Regions from separate parts of the Pedococcus sp. NPDC057267 genome, predicted to be linked through region 3. Evidence: riboswitches for the same ligand, from Rfam matches in the RefSeq annotation. Region 3 holds a riboswitch; each other region holds the start of a gene.
The links. Region 3 has a riboswitch for cobalamin ahead of ACFUC1_RS01320 (ribonucleoside-diphosphate reductase subunit alpha). Riboswitches for the same ligand answer to the same signal wherever they lie in the genome.

Region 1 (4,363 bases), on a different contig from region 3:
CTCGTCTTGTCGTGCTCTGCTCCGACGGCTTGACCCCGGCCCGGGTGGCAGCCCTCCTCGTCGGGGAGGGTTGCGGGGAGTCCGCGCTGACCGCCTGGTGGCACCTCGGTGGGGTGGCGGAGGGGTCGCGACGAGCGCCCGCATACCGGTGGGGCGAGAATCCCACACCGGACCTCGTCGTGGTGTGCGTCGAGGTCGAGGCGGTCCAGGCCCGGCGCCGCGCCGCGCTCGGGACTGCCCCCGGCCTGCCCGAGGCGGCGTACGACAGCGACGGCCAGCTCACGAAGCGCGACGCCCGCGCCAGCGCGCTGGCCCACCTGCGCCCGCACCGCGGCGGCGTCCTGTGGGACCTCGGCGCCGGGACCGGCACGGTCGGCCTCGAGTGGGCCCGTGCGGCGGCGGGGGCGACCACCTTGGCGGTGGAGCGCAGGCCCGACCGTGCCGGACGCATCCGCTCCAACGCGTCCAGGCTCGGCGTCCCGGACCGGGTCGAGGTACTCGAGGCTGACGTGCTTGAGGCCGTCAGCGTGGACCGTCCCGGCCCCGACGCCGTCTTCATCGGGGGCGGGCTGACGCTCGAGCTATTGGCCGCGGCGTGGGTGCGCCTCGTCCCCGGTGGTCGGCTCGTCGCGCACGCGGTCACCCTCGAGGGCGAGCAGGTGCTCGTCGCCGCGTGGCGCCAGCACGGCGGCGACCTGACCCGGCTCGCCGTCGAGCACGCCGAGCCGCTCGGACGGCTCACCGGGTGGCGGCCGGCCCGCCCCATCGTCCAGTGGAGCGCCTGCAAGGAGGCCCCGTGACCGTCCACTTCATCGGTGCCGGGCCCGGCGCCGGGGACCTGCTGACGCTGAGGGCGGTGCGCCTGATCGCGCAGAGCCCAGTGTGCGTCTACGCAGGCACCTACCTGGACCGGGAGGTCCTGTCGCACGCGCCCGAGGGTGCCCAGCTGGTTGACAGCCAGCACCTCGACCTCGACCAGATCACCGAGGTCCTGGTGCGCGCGACCCGCGCAGGCATGGACGTCGCCCGGCTCTGCTCCGGGGACCCCTCGGTCTACTCGGCCGTCGCCGAGCAGGCCCGTCGACTCGACCGGGCCGGCATCCCGTGGGACGTTACGCCGGGAGTATCCGCGTATGCCGCCGCGGCGGCGCTCGTGGGGCGCGAGCTCACCGTTCCCGGGGTCGCCCAGAGCGTGGTGCTGACGCGGGCTCAGCGCGACTCCACCCACATGCCACCCGGGGAGGAGTTGGCCCGTTTCGCCGCCACCGGTGCGACCTTGGTCCTGCACCTGGCAATCCGACACACCCGCCGCCTGGCGGCTGAGCTGGCGGTCCACTACGGCCGCGACTGCCCCGTCGTCGTGGGCTCACAGGTGAGCCTGCCGGGCGAACTGGTTCTCCGAGGGACGCTGGCCGACATCGCCGACCAGGTGCAGGCCGCCGGGCTGCGCCAAGCCGCGGTCGTCATCGTGGGCTGGGCGCTGGACGCCCAGGGGTTCGTCGAGTCCCACCTCTACTCTGCGCGATGCCGCCCCACGTCGGGCTGACAGGCAGCCCCGCAGCGGCCGGTCGGCCTCACCCGGTCTGCTGGGAGGTGTCGGGCAGCCAGCGTTCCCCGACTTTCGCCAGGTGCCAGTACGCCACGGCCACCGACCAGGTGAGCGCGAACAACCCGACGACGACGAACCCCACGTTGCCCAGGCTCAGGCCGCTGACCCAGTCGGTCCAAGGATTGACCCAGCCCGCGCTGTCGTGCAGGACTCCGACCAGCTCGATGGTCCCAATGACGAACGCCACGGCGACCGACAGCCCCGTGATGGTGAGGTTGTAGAACACCTTGCGCACTGGATCCAGAAAGGCCCAGTCGTACGCAACGCTCATGAACAGCCCGTCGAGCGTATCGAGCAGACACATCCCAGCGGCGAACAGCAGGGGCAGGACGATGACCGCGTACCACGGCAGCCCGGAGGCGGCCCCCGTGCCGGCGAGGACGAGCAGCGCCACCTCGGTCGCGGTGTCGAAACCGAGCCCGAACAGCAGACCGACGAGGAACATCTGCCGCGGCTTGGTGATGGTGGCGTTGAGCCGGCCCAGAAGGCGCGCCAGCAGCCCGCGGGTGGCAAGGTGGTGCTCCAGCGCGGGCTCGTCGAGCTCGCCGTGCCGCATCGCGCGGAAGACCCGGAGGATGCCGACCAGTGCGACGAGGTTGAGCGCGGCAATGAGATACAAGAAGCCGCCCGAGACGCTCGTGCCGACCATCCCGAGGATGTGGCCCACCGGGTTGTCGTGGTTGGTCAGTGCAGTGACCGCGCGGGCTCCGGCGGCGACCAGAGCAGCCAGGAAGGCGACGGTCGCGGTGTGGCCCATCGCGAACCAGAAGCCGACGGACTGCGGGCGGCGGCCATCGCCGCGCAGCTTGCGCGTGGTGTTGTCGATCGCCGCGATGTGGTCGGCGTCGAAAGCGTGCCGGAGCCCGTAGGTGTAGGCCGTGAGGCCGAGGCCGACCCCGAAGACGGTGCTGCCGATGCGGTGGCGGGCCGGCTCGACGACGAACAGCAGCAGCCCGAAGGCGACGACGTGCAGCAGCAGCACGACCCCGAGGAGGGAGGCGGCCGCGCGGCGGTCGGCCCGGCTCCAGGTCGTGAGAAGCCGGTGCCAGCTGCGGGTGGTGTGATCCGTCGGGGCGGGGCGGGTCGTCACGGAACCTCCTGCGGGATCTCGCGTCCCGATCGTTGGGGCTGCTGACGACGGGAGGTCTGACTTCCAGCACTGGTGCTGGTCACAGTGGCGCGACCGCCCCGGGTTCTCACCGGGTTCTCCTCGCCGTCAGGGGGCGGGCAGGAACCTAGCAGCCCGACGGAGCGCGCGGGACACGGGGCGCGGCGGCGTTCCCGACGAACCGCGGCGTCCAGACCCGACCAGCACGCGTCACCCTTGTGCCCGCGGCGCCGACCATGACCAGGCACCCCATGTCCACCCGCTCAGGGTCGAACGAGCCCAGCGTGCCGACCCACAATCCCTGCTCGGCCCGGCCCACGTGCCGGGCGACGACGACGACGCGGTCAGGCCCGAGCTCCTCCAGCAGAGCCGCGCGGGCGTCGTGCAGCTGGTGCGGGCGGCTCGCCGAGCGCGGGTTGTACAACGCCATCGCCAGGTCGGCGCGGGCGCAGGCACGCAGCCGGTCGGCGACCACCGACCACGGCTTGAGCCGGTCCGACAGCGAGATGAGCGCGTGGTCGGCGCCCAGCACGGCCCCGGCCAGGGCGGCCGCCGCGTGCGCGGCCGTGATGCCGGGGACGACGTTCACCGGCACGTCGGCGTAGGCCTCACCGGCGTCCTCCGCTGCCTCAAAAACGGCGGCCGCCATGCCGAAGACCCCAGCGTCGCCGCCGGAGACGACCCCCACCCGACGGCCGGCCCGGGCGAGGTCGAGGGCCAGCCGGCCGCGGTCGACCTCGACCGTGTTCCCGCTGACATGCCGGGTGAGCCCCTCTCGCTGAGGAACCCGGGCAACGTAGGGCGCGTATCCGACGACGTCGTCGACCTCCGCGAGGACGGCGTTCGCCTCGGGGCTGAGCCACCGGCCCGGCCCCGGACCCAGCCCGACGACGTGCACGATGCCCCGCTTCGCCGACTCCGGCTGCTGCGGCGCGGACGTGACCCTGGACCCCTGAAGCGGCACGTGGTTTGCGCCTGCCCGTCCCGCGGCGTCGGCCCGTACGTCCACGCCCGGCACCACGATGATCGCCATGTAGGGCACCGTGCCTGGGTCCACCTCGGCCACCGGAAGGACCCGCTGGCCCGGGCGGCTGGCATTTTCGACGTAGACGGCGCGCTCGAGCAACCCGGCCTGGCGCAGCGCCTCGCGTACCGTCGCGAAGGTCCGGCCCAGCTTCATCACCACGGCGGCGTCGGTGTCGGCCAGCCGGCGCGCGAGCTCGGGGAGCGGCAGGGTCCCGGGCAGCACCGTGACGACGTCCTCGTGCCGGCTCAGGCCTGTGCCGACCGCGGCGCTCGCGGCCGCCATCGCGGTGATCCCGGGGACGACGGTGGTCGGGAACTCGTCACGCAGGGCGTCGTGGACGTACATGAACGAGCCGTAGAACAGCGGGTCGCCCTCGGCCAGGCAGACGACGCTGCGCCCGGCCGTCAGGTGGTCACGGAAGCGCTGCTCGCACTCGGTGTAGAACTCGGCCAGGGCGCCGTAGTAGCCGCCGGGGTGGTCGGTCGTGCCCGTGGTCACTGGGTAGACCAGTGGCTCCTCGATGGTGTCCACCCGGATGTGGGCGGCGGCGATCCTGCGCGCGGTCGAAGGGCGGTGGGCGGCGCGGTGGTACGCCACGACGTCGGCCGTGGCCACCAGC
Region 2 (4,363 bases), on a different contig from region 3:
GCGATCAGGCGGACTGCGCGCAGGGTGAGCAGGTCCGCAGCGCCTGGCCCCGCGCCGATGAAGTGGACGGTCATGTCTCCACCGACCGTGCGTCTGGGGAAGGTGCGGTGGGCCCCACGAGCGGCTTGGTAGCGCTCCACTGCACCACGGGCCGGGACGGGGTCCAGGAGAGGTGCGCCCCCAGTGGCTGGGCGTGCTCCACGCTGATCCGGGTCAGCCGGCCGCCGAAGCGCGAGCACGCGGCGACGATCACCGCTTCCGTCCCCAGGGTCACGGCGTGCGCGACCATTCGGCCACCCGGGAGCAGCCTCTCCCACGCGCGCTCGACGACGTCGGCGGTGAGCCCTCCGCCGACGAAGACCGCGTCGGGCGGTTCCAGCGCGGCAATGGCCGCCGCGGCCTCCGCGGTGACGACCTCCACGTCGGTTGCGGCCCCGAGCGCGTCGGCGTTGCCTCGGATGCGCTGGGCGCGGGACGGGTCGCGTTCGACCGCGGTCGCCCTCGCCCTGCGGGCGGCCAGAACCCACTCGATGCCCACGGCGCCCGAGCCGGCACCCAGGTCCCAGAGGTGGGCGCCGGGGGTGGGGCGCAGGCTCGCCAGTGCCGAGGCGCGCAGGTCGCGCTTGGTGATCTGTCCGTCGTTGTCGAAGGCCGACTCAGGACGTCCGGGGACCGGTCCCGCCGGCCGAGCCAGCGCGCCCACGGGGTCGACCTGGACACAGAGGAGGACGAGGTCAGGGGTGGGCGTGGGATCCCAGAGCTCGGCGGTGGCGCTCCGGCCCCCCTCGTCCGGGCCCCCCAGGTGCCACCAGGCGGTCACCGTCGAGGCACCACAGCCGGCCTCGCGCAGGAGCTCGGCCACGGCCGCGGGCGTCGACCCGTCGGAGCACAGGACGACCAGGCGCTCGCCGGGGTCGAGGTGGCGGCGAATCGTCGCGAGCGACCGACCCACGACGGAGACCACCGTGGTGGTCTCCGTCGACCAGCCCATCCGGGCCCGGGCGAGGACGGGCGAGGGCAGCGCCGGGTGGACCCGGACCGCTTCCGCACCCAACAGGTGCACCAAGGTGGTCCCGATGCCGGAGGTGAGCGGGTCGCCGCTGGCGAGGGCGACGACCGCGTCGTCGGCCGGCTCTCCCGCCTCCGCGACCGCCTCGAGCTGCCTGGCGAGGAACTCCGGCAGGGTCGGCACCAGCGGCCGTGGCCACTGCGCCCGGACCTGTCCGTGGACCGCCGGCACCAACGCGAGGTGTCGCGGAGCGCCGAGCAGCACCCGGGCTCTCGCCACGAGGCGTTGCAGGGGCTCCGGCAGCTCGGCGAAGCCGCCGTCGCCCAGGCCCACGACGTTGATCACGCGCAGGATCCTATGTGACATGATGACGCGCGACGCGGGGCGTGGAATTCGGTGTGAGTCCGAAGCGGTCCCGCCACTGTGAGCGACGGGTGAGCCCGTCGTGAGCCAGGACGTCGGCCCGCGTCACGCCCGCCCGGACCCCCGGTCGGGACGTCTTGCGACCGGCGAGCGTGGTCACTCGCCAGGAGGTCACGCGCGTGCCCCACTACCCCTTCTCCGCCATCGTCGGTGCCGATGACATGGCGCTCGCCCTGGTACTCACGACGGTGGCCCCCGACGTCGGGGGGGTACTGGTCCGCGGCGAGAAGGGAACCGCGAAGTCGACCATGGTGCGCGCCCTCGCCGAGGTGCTGCCTGCGCAGAGGGTCGTCACCGGCTGCCGCTTCGGGTGCGACCCACGCCACCCGGACCCCGGCTGCCCTGACGGCCCGCACCCGGGCGACACACCGGCACACGACCGGCCTGCACGGCTCGTCGAACTGCCCGTCGGCGCCACGGAGGACCGGGTCATCGGGTCACTGGACCTGTCCCGCGCCCTGGGAGCCGGTGAGACCGCGTTCGACCCTGGCCTGCTCGCCGCGGCACACCGGGGGATCCTGTACGTCGACGAGGTGAACCTGCTCCACGACCACTTGGTCGACCTCCTGCTCGATGCTGCGGCCATGGGCCGCAACACGGTGGAGCGCGATGGTGTGTCGATGTCGCACGCAGCCCGCATCGTGCTGGTCGGGACGATGAATCCCGAGGAGGGGGAGCTGCGTCCCCAGCTCCTGGACCGTTTCGGCCTGACCGTCGAGGTGGCCGCATCACGCGAACCGTCCGAGCGCGCCGAGGTCGTCCGGCGTCGGCTCGCCTTCGACGCCGACCCCGACACGTTCTCCGGGTCGTATGCCGCCGAGCAGGCGGTCCTGCGCGACCGGATCCGTCGCGCCCAGGAGGCCCTGCCCGCGGTGCGTCTCTCCGAGTGGGCGCTGACCACGATCGCCACCGTCTGCGCCGGCTTCGACGTCGACGGGATGCGCGCCGACCTGGTGACCGCACGTGCCGCCCGGGCCCACGCCGCCTGGGACGGCCGCACGGAGGTGACCCGAGAGGACATCCGTGCCGCCGCTCGCCTCGCGCTGCCACACCGACGACGACGCAACCCCTTCGATGCCCCGGGGCTGGACGAGGACCTGCTCGACGCCCTCCTCGGCGACGAAGCCCCGGACGACGACCCCGAGCCGGACGGCCCACCCCCACGCGACACCGGAGACGGGCCCGACGACTCGCAGACGCAGGACCCCGGCCGGTCGGACCACGCAGGCCCTGACTCCCCCACGGGCGCGACCCCGGGCGCCGACCCGCAGGTCGGCGACCAGTCGGAGCCGGACGCCGGGGCGGAGGAGGTACCCGAACCGGTTCCTGCCCCTTTGCCGTCCGCCACGGCCGTGGCCGAGGCGCACGACCCGTACAGGGCCCGGCGGCTCCAGGTGCGCGGCACCGGGCAGGGCGAACCGGGACGACGCAGCCGCGCCATCACCTCCTGGGGTCGCACGGTCGGCGCCAGTTCGGGCGGCGAGGGCCGGATCCACCTGCCTGCGACGATCGCGGCCGCCGCCCCCCACCAGGGCCGTCGAGGCCGCACCGGCCCACTCCTCCTGCACGCCCAGGACCTAAGACACCGGATCACCCAGGGACGCGAGGCCAACCTGGTCCTGCTCGTGGTGGACGCGTCCGGGTCCATGGGCGCCAGGCAGCGGATGGCCGAGGTCAAGACCGCTGTGCTGAGCCTGCTGCTCGACGCCTACCGGGGCCGCGACCGGGTGGGCGTGGTCACCTTCCGAGGGGACGATGCCAGCCTCGCACTGCCGCCGACCTCCTCCGTGGAGGCCGCCGCCCGGTGCCTCACGGACCTGCCGCACGGCGGACGCACCCCACTCGCCGAGGGCCTGCGCACCGCGGCACGCGTCCTGGAGCTCGAACGGATCCGGGACCCGCGCCGGCGACCATTGCTCGTGCTGGTGACCGACGGTCGCGCCACCAGCGGTGCGGACGCGCTCGCGCGGGTTCGTTGGGTGGCCGACCGGTGGCGCTCGATGGGCGTCGACGCCGTCGTCGTCGACTGCGAGGCGGGCCGGTTCCGGATGGGACTGGCCGCCGATCTCGCCCGGCGCATGGGCGCTGAGCACATTCCGCTGGGCGAGGTCGCAGCCGCGAGCCTCGTCGCCCTCATCACCGAGAGGAACGCCGCCTGATGGTGCAAGGACAGACGCCGGTCGCTGCCGACGACGGCCTCACCACCCGCCAGCGCCGCACGAGCCCGCTGCTCATCGTCCACAGCGGTGCGGGCAAGGGAAAGTCGACAGCGGCTTTCGGCCTCGCCCTGCGGGGGTGGAACCAGGGGTGGTCCATCGGGGTCTTCCAGTTCGTGAAGTCGGCCAAGTGGAGGATCGGCGAGGAAGCCGCCCTGTTGGCGCTGGACGAGGTGCACCACTCGACCGGCCGTGGCGGCCCCGTCGAGTGGCACAAGATGGGCTCCGGGTGGTCGTGGTCGCGCAAGAGCGGCACGGTTGAGGACCACGCTGCCGCCGCCCGCGAGGGTTGGGCAGAGATCAAACGACGACTGGCGACGGAACAGCACACCCTGTACGTCCTGGACGAGTTCACCTACCCCCTCAAGTGGGGCTGGATCGACGTCGACGACGTCGTCTCGACGCTGCAGTCACGCCCGGGCTACCAGCACGTGGTGGTCACCGGCCGCGACCCCGAGCCCCGGCTGCTCGCGGTCGCCGACGTCGCGACGGAGATGACCAAGCTCGCGCACCCGTTCGACCGCGGCCAGAAGGGCCAGAGGGGCATCGAGTGGTGAGGGTCCCCCGACTCGTCGTGGCCGCCCCCGCCTCCGGGCAGGGCAAGACGACCGTGGCCGTCGGCATCATGGCCGCGCTGACCCGTCAGGGGTACGCCGTGGCGCCCGCCAAGGCCGGCCCCGACTACATCGACCCCGGCTACCACGCGTTGGCCACC
Region 3 (4,363 bases):
TCGGGCACCTCGTCCAGGGTGAAGGGCGGGTACCGGTCGGTGCCGAGCGCGCCGTAGGACCAGTACGCCACGCGCCAGCTCCAGCGCAGCACCCCGGCGTTGAAGTCGAACAGGGCACGCGGGTAGCTGCCGGTCACGAGGATCGCGAAGAACGCCACGATGCTCAGCACGGCGAAGGCCACCCAGAGGAGCGCCAGCACGACGACGTGCGGGATCGCCAGCAGCCACTTCACGAGCCACAGCCAGCGGGAGGCGTGGGGTGTGGTGTCCGCGTCGAGGTGGACGGGGTACGTGACCGGGCGCGGTGCGGGCGCCGCCGGTGCGGTCGGGAACGCAGCCATGGAAGGACCTCCTGTGTCACCTCGACCGTCGCGCCGCCACCGTGGGTCTCCTAGGGTCCTTGGGCCCGGTGTCGGCCACCGGCGGGACCTCGCGACCGCCTCGCGCACGGGCTCTCGCCTCCGGTCCCGCAGCCGTTGCAGCAGCCACCAGCCGAGCAGGGCCCCGCCCACCGGGACCTCCATCCCGATCACGAAGAGCCGGTAGAGCAGGACGGCAGCCGCCGCGGGCGCGGGTGCCGTGCCCAGGCCCACGAGCAGCCCGGTCATGCCCAGCTCGACGATCCCGGTGGCGGCCGGCGAGATCACTGCCAGCGACAGCAGCCGCTCGACCGCGAACGCCCCCGCCACCACCACGAGTGGGGGCCGCGCCCCCAGCAGGTCGAGGCACAGCCACAGCAGCACCGCCTGCAGCACCGCATACATGAGCTTGCCCACGGTCAGCCGCACCCACGCGACCCGCACGAGGTCGGCGACCGACGCGACGGCGGCGACCACCCGGTCCGAGTAGGAGGTGCCCGGTGCTGGCGGGCGGCGCACGAGGGTCGCCACGGGGTCGACCACCCGCCCCAGCCACCGGACCCGCCGGGGCTCCCGCAGCACGAAGGCCGTCACGACGACGAGCGCGAGCAGGGTGGCGCAGGCACCCAGCCCCGCGGTGGTGAGGGCCTCGGAGTGCGTCCCCGAGGCGAGGAACCAGCCGAGCGCCGCCGCCGGGACGGCGAGCCGGCCCAGCACGTCCCAGATGTTCGTGACCAGCGCCCAGCGCAGGAACGCCGGCGTGCCGAAGCCCCAGCCCCGCACCGCCCAGTAGTTGACCGCCGACCCGGCGGCGCCGCCGAGCGGGAGCAGGTTCGACACGGCACTGCCGGTGATGTTGAGGAAGAACGCCCGGCGGTGGGAGAGCCCCGGCAGCGCAGCGGACAGCGCCACCGTCTGGGCGGCGAGACCGGCCAGCCACACCGCGGCGAGCAGCGCGACCTCGGCCACGGTCAGCTGCGCCAGGACAGCACCGACCTGGCCCCATCCCACGCCGGCGACACGCGGCAGGCCGAACGCCAGGAGGGCGACCGCCAGCGCAGCGGCCGCGACGGCCTCCCCCTCCCTCAGCAGGCGCGCGCCACGGCTGGCGGGCAGCGGCGACCGCGCCCGCCGGGCCGGGCCGGTCGCGGACACGCCCCCATGGTGGGCGCACGCCGCCAGCGGGGACAGGGACCTTGGACCCCGGGCACGGCCGTGCACGGCCATCCCGGGCCACGTCCGGCCACGTCGGGACACCCCGCGACACGCCGGGACACGCGGGCACAACATCTGGTGCCGAGGTTCTGCGCCCACCACCCCATATGGTGGTCCACAGCTGGTCCGGGGCCGAGATCCATCGGCTCCGGGGCAAGAGGGAACCCGGTGCGACTCCGGGACTGCCCCGCAGCGGTGACCGGGAACGACCGCCGTCAACCAAGCACTGCGCCCCCGGGCGTGGGAAGCGACGGCCAGTAGGAACCGTGGTCGGCACCTGCCGTCCACGGCACGCCCGGGAGTCCGAAGACCTGCCAGCGGCCACGCGCACCCGCGCGTGGTGGAGTCGTGGCCTCGAGGGCGGGTCCAGCGACAGCGGTGCGACGTGTGCGGCAGCGGTATGCCGTGGACGCGCCCTGTGTCGTCGTCCCCTCCCCGTGTCCCGGCTCCTCCGGAACCGCTCGCGAGGAGAGAGCAGATGACCCAGGTCGAGGACCGGGCGCCCGGCGCCCAGGAGACCACAGGCACCGCCGCGGCGCAGCACGCGCCCGGCACCGGCACGGCGCAGGACGCGGCCGGCCCCACCCCGCGCCGCAGCACCATGCAGGTGCGCAAGCGCAACGGCGACGCCGAACCCGTCGACGTCATGAAGATCGTCCGCGCCGTCGAGCGGTGGTGCGACGACCTCCCCGAGGTCGACCCGATGACGGTCGCCACCCGCACCATCAGCGGGCTCTACGACGGCGCGACGACGGCCGAGCTCGACCGGCTGTCGATCCAGACGGCGGCCGAGATGACCGCCACCGAGCCCGAGTACAGCCGGCTCGCGGCCCGCCTGCTGTCGAACTACATCGACAAGGAGGTCCGCGGCGCCCAGGTCGCGTCGTTCAGCCAGTCCGTCCGGCTCGGCCACCTCGAGGGGCTCATCGGCGACGAGACGGCCGCCTTCGTCGAGGCCAACGCGCGTAAGCTCGACCACGCCGTCGACCCGTCCGCCGACCGGCGGTTCGAGTACTTCGGCCTGCGCACCGTCTACGACCGCTACCTGCTGCGCCACCCCCAGACCCGCGACGTCATCGAGACGCCGCAGTACTGGCTGCTGCGGGTCGCCTGCGGCCTGGCGCACACCCCGCAGGAGGCGATCGACTTCTACCGGCTCATGTCCAGCCTGGCCTACCTGCCGAGCTCGCCGACCCTGTTCAACTCGGGCACGCGGCACACGCAGATGTCGTCCTGCTACCTCGTGGACAGCCCGCGCGACGAGCTCGACTCGATCTACGACCGCTACGCGCAGGTCGCCAAGCTGTCGAAGTTCGCCGGCGGCATCGGCATCTCGTGGTCGCGGGTGCGCGGTCGCGGCGCGCTGATCCGCGGCACGAACGGCCACTCCAACGGCATCGTCCCGTGGCTGCGCACGCTCGACTCCTCGGTCGCCGCGGTCAACCAGGGCGGCCGGCGCAAGGGCGCCGCCTGCGTGTACCTCGAGCCGTGGCACCCCGACGTCGAGGAGTTCCTCGAGCTGCGCGACAACACCGGCGAGGACGCCCGCCGCACCCACAACCTCAACCTCGCCAACTGGGTCCCCGACGAGTTCATGCGCCGGGTCGAGGCCGACGAGCCGTGGTCGCTCATCGACCCCAGCGAGGTGCCCGAGCTCCCGGACCTGTGGGGCCCCGCCTTCGAGCGGGCGTATGCCGCGGCGGAGCGCGAGGGGCGCGTCGTGCGCACCGTCAGCGCGCGCGACCTCTACGGGAAGATGATGCGCACGCTGGCCCAGACCGGGAACGGCTGGATGACCTTCAAGGACGCCAGCAACCGCACCTGCAACCAGACCTCGGACGAGCAGGGCCCGGGCGCCCCCGTCGTGCACCTGTCGAACCTGTGCACCGAGATCATCGAGGTCAGCAGCGACGGGGAGACCGCGGTCTGCAACCTCGGCTCGGTCAACCTGGCCCGGCACCTCACGCCCGGGCGGGACGGGATCGACTGGGGCGCGCTGCGGTCCACGGTCCGCAGCGCGGTGACCTACCTCGACCGGGTCATCGACGTGAACTACTACCCGAGCGAGCAGTCGGCCGCCTCGAACCCGCGCTGGCGCCCGGTCGGCCTGGGGATGATGGGGCTGCAGGACGTGTTCTTCGCCCTGCGGCTGCCCTTCGACTCGGACGAGGCCCGCGAGCTGTCGACCCGCATCGCCGAGGAGGTCTACCTCTCGGCCCTGGAGCGCTCCGCCGAGCTGGCGGCGGAGCACGGCGCGCACCCGGCATACGGGCAGACGCGGGCGGCCCGCGGCGACCTCCAGCCCGACCTCTGGGGGGTGACCCCGACCCAGACCGAGCGGTGGGGCGTGCTGCGCGCGGCCGTCGCCGACCACGGGCTGCGCAACAGCCTGCTCGTGGCGGTCGCGCCGACGGCGACCATCGCCTCGATCGCCGGCTGCTACGAGTGCATCGAGCCGCAGGTGTCGAACCTGTTCAAGCGCGAGACGCTCTCCGGGGAGTTCCTCCAGGTCAACACCGCCCTCGTCCGCGAGCTCAAGGACCGGGGGCTGTGGACGCCCGAGGTGCGCGAGGCGGTCAAGCGCAGTGAGGGCTCGGTGCAGGGCGTCCTCGACCTGCCCGAGGACGTGCGCCTGCTGTTCCGGACCGCGTGGGAGCTGCCGCAGCGGGCGCTCATCGACCTCGCCGCCGCGCGCCAGCCGTACATCGACCAGAGCCAGTCGCTCAACCTCTTCCTGGCGGCGCCGACCATCGGCAAGCTCAGCTCGATGTACCTCTACGCCTGGAAGG

Region 1: another riboswitch for cobalamin. It lies ahead of ACFUC1_RS10830 (HoxN/HupN/NixA family nickel/cobalt transporter); the one in region 3 lies ahead of ACFUC1_RS01320 (ribonucleoside-diphosphate reductase subunit alpha).
Region 2: another riboswitch for cobalamin. It lies ahead of ACFUC1_RS03245 (magnesium chelatase subunit D family protein); the one in region 3 lies ahead of ACFUC1_RS01320 (ribonucleoside-diphosphate reductase subunit alpha).

Annotation. Positions count from the first base shown of each region.
Region 1 is NZ_JBHUYG010000042.1:10,195-14,557, forward strand. Features, by position in the region: gene cbiT (precorrin-6Y C5,15-methyltransferase (decarboxylating) subunit CbiT) at 1-800, shown strand, start outside; gene cobM (precorrin-4 C(11)-methyltransferase) at 797-1,546, shown strand; gene ACFUC1_RS10830 (HoxN/HupN/NixA family nickel/cobalt transporter) at 1,575-2,699, opposite strand; adenosylcobalamin (AdoCbl) riboswitch at 2,741-2,829, opposite strand; gene ACFUC1_RS10835 (precorrin-2 C(20)-methyltransferase) at 2,845-4,363, opposite strand, start outside.
Region 2 is NZ_JBHUYG010000007.1:40,081-44,443, forward strand. Features, by position in the region: gene ACFUC1_RS03235 (cobalt-precorrin-4/precorrin-4 C(11)-methyltransferase) at 1-74, opposite strand, end outside; gene cbiE (precorrin-6y C5,15-methyltransferase (decarboxylating) subunit CbiE) at 71-1,354, opposite strand; cobalamin riboswitch at 1,361-1,487, shown strand; gene ACFUC1_RS03245 (magnesium chelatase subunit D family protein) at 1,552-3,591, shown strand; gene cobO (cob(I)yrinic acid a,c-diamide adenosyltransferase) at 3,591-4,205, shown strand; gene ACFUC1_RS03255 (cobyrinate a,c-diamide synthase) at 4,202-4,363, shown strand, end outside.
Region 3 is NZ_JBHUYG010000003.1:9,442-13,804, forward strand. Features, by position in the region: gene ACFUC1_RS01315 (DUF4389 domain-containing protein) at 1-1,514, opposite strand, end outside; cobalamin riboswitch at 1,680-1,908, shown strand; gene ACFUC1_RS01320 (ribonucleoside-diphosphate reductase subunit alpha) at 2,053-4,363, shown strand, end outside.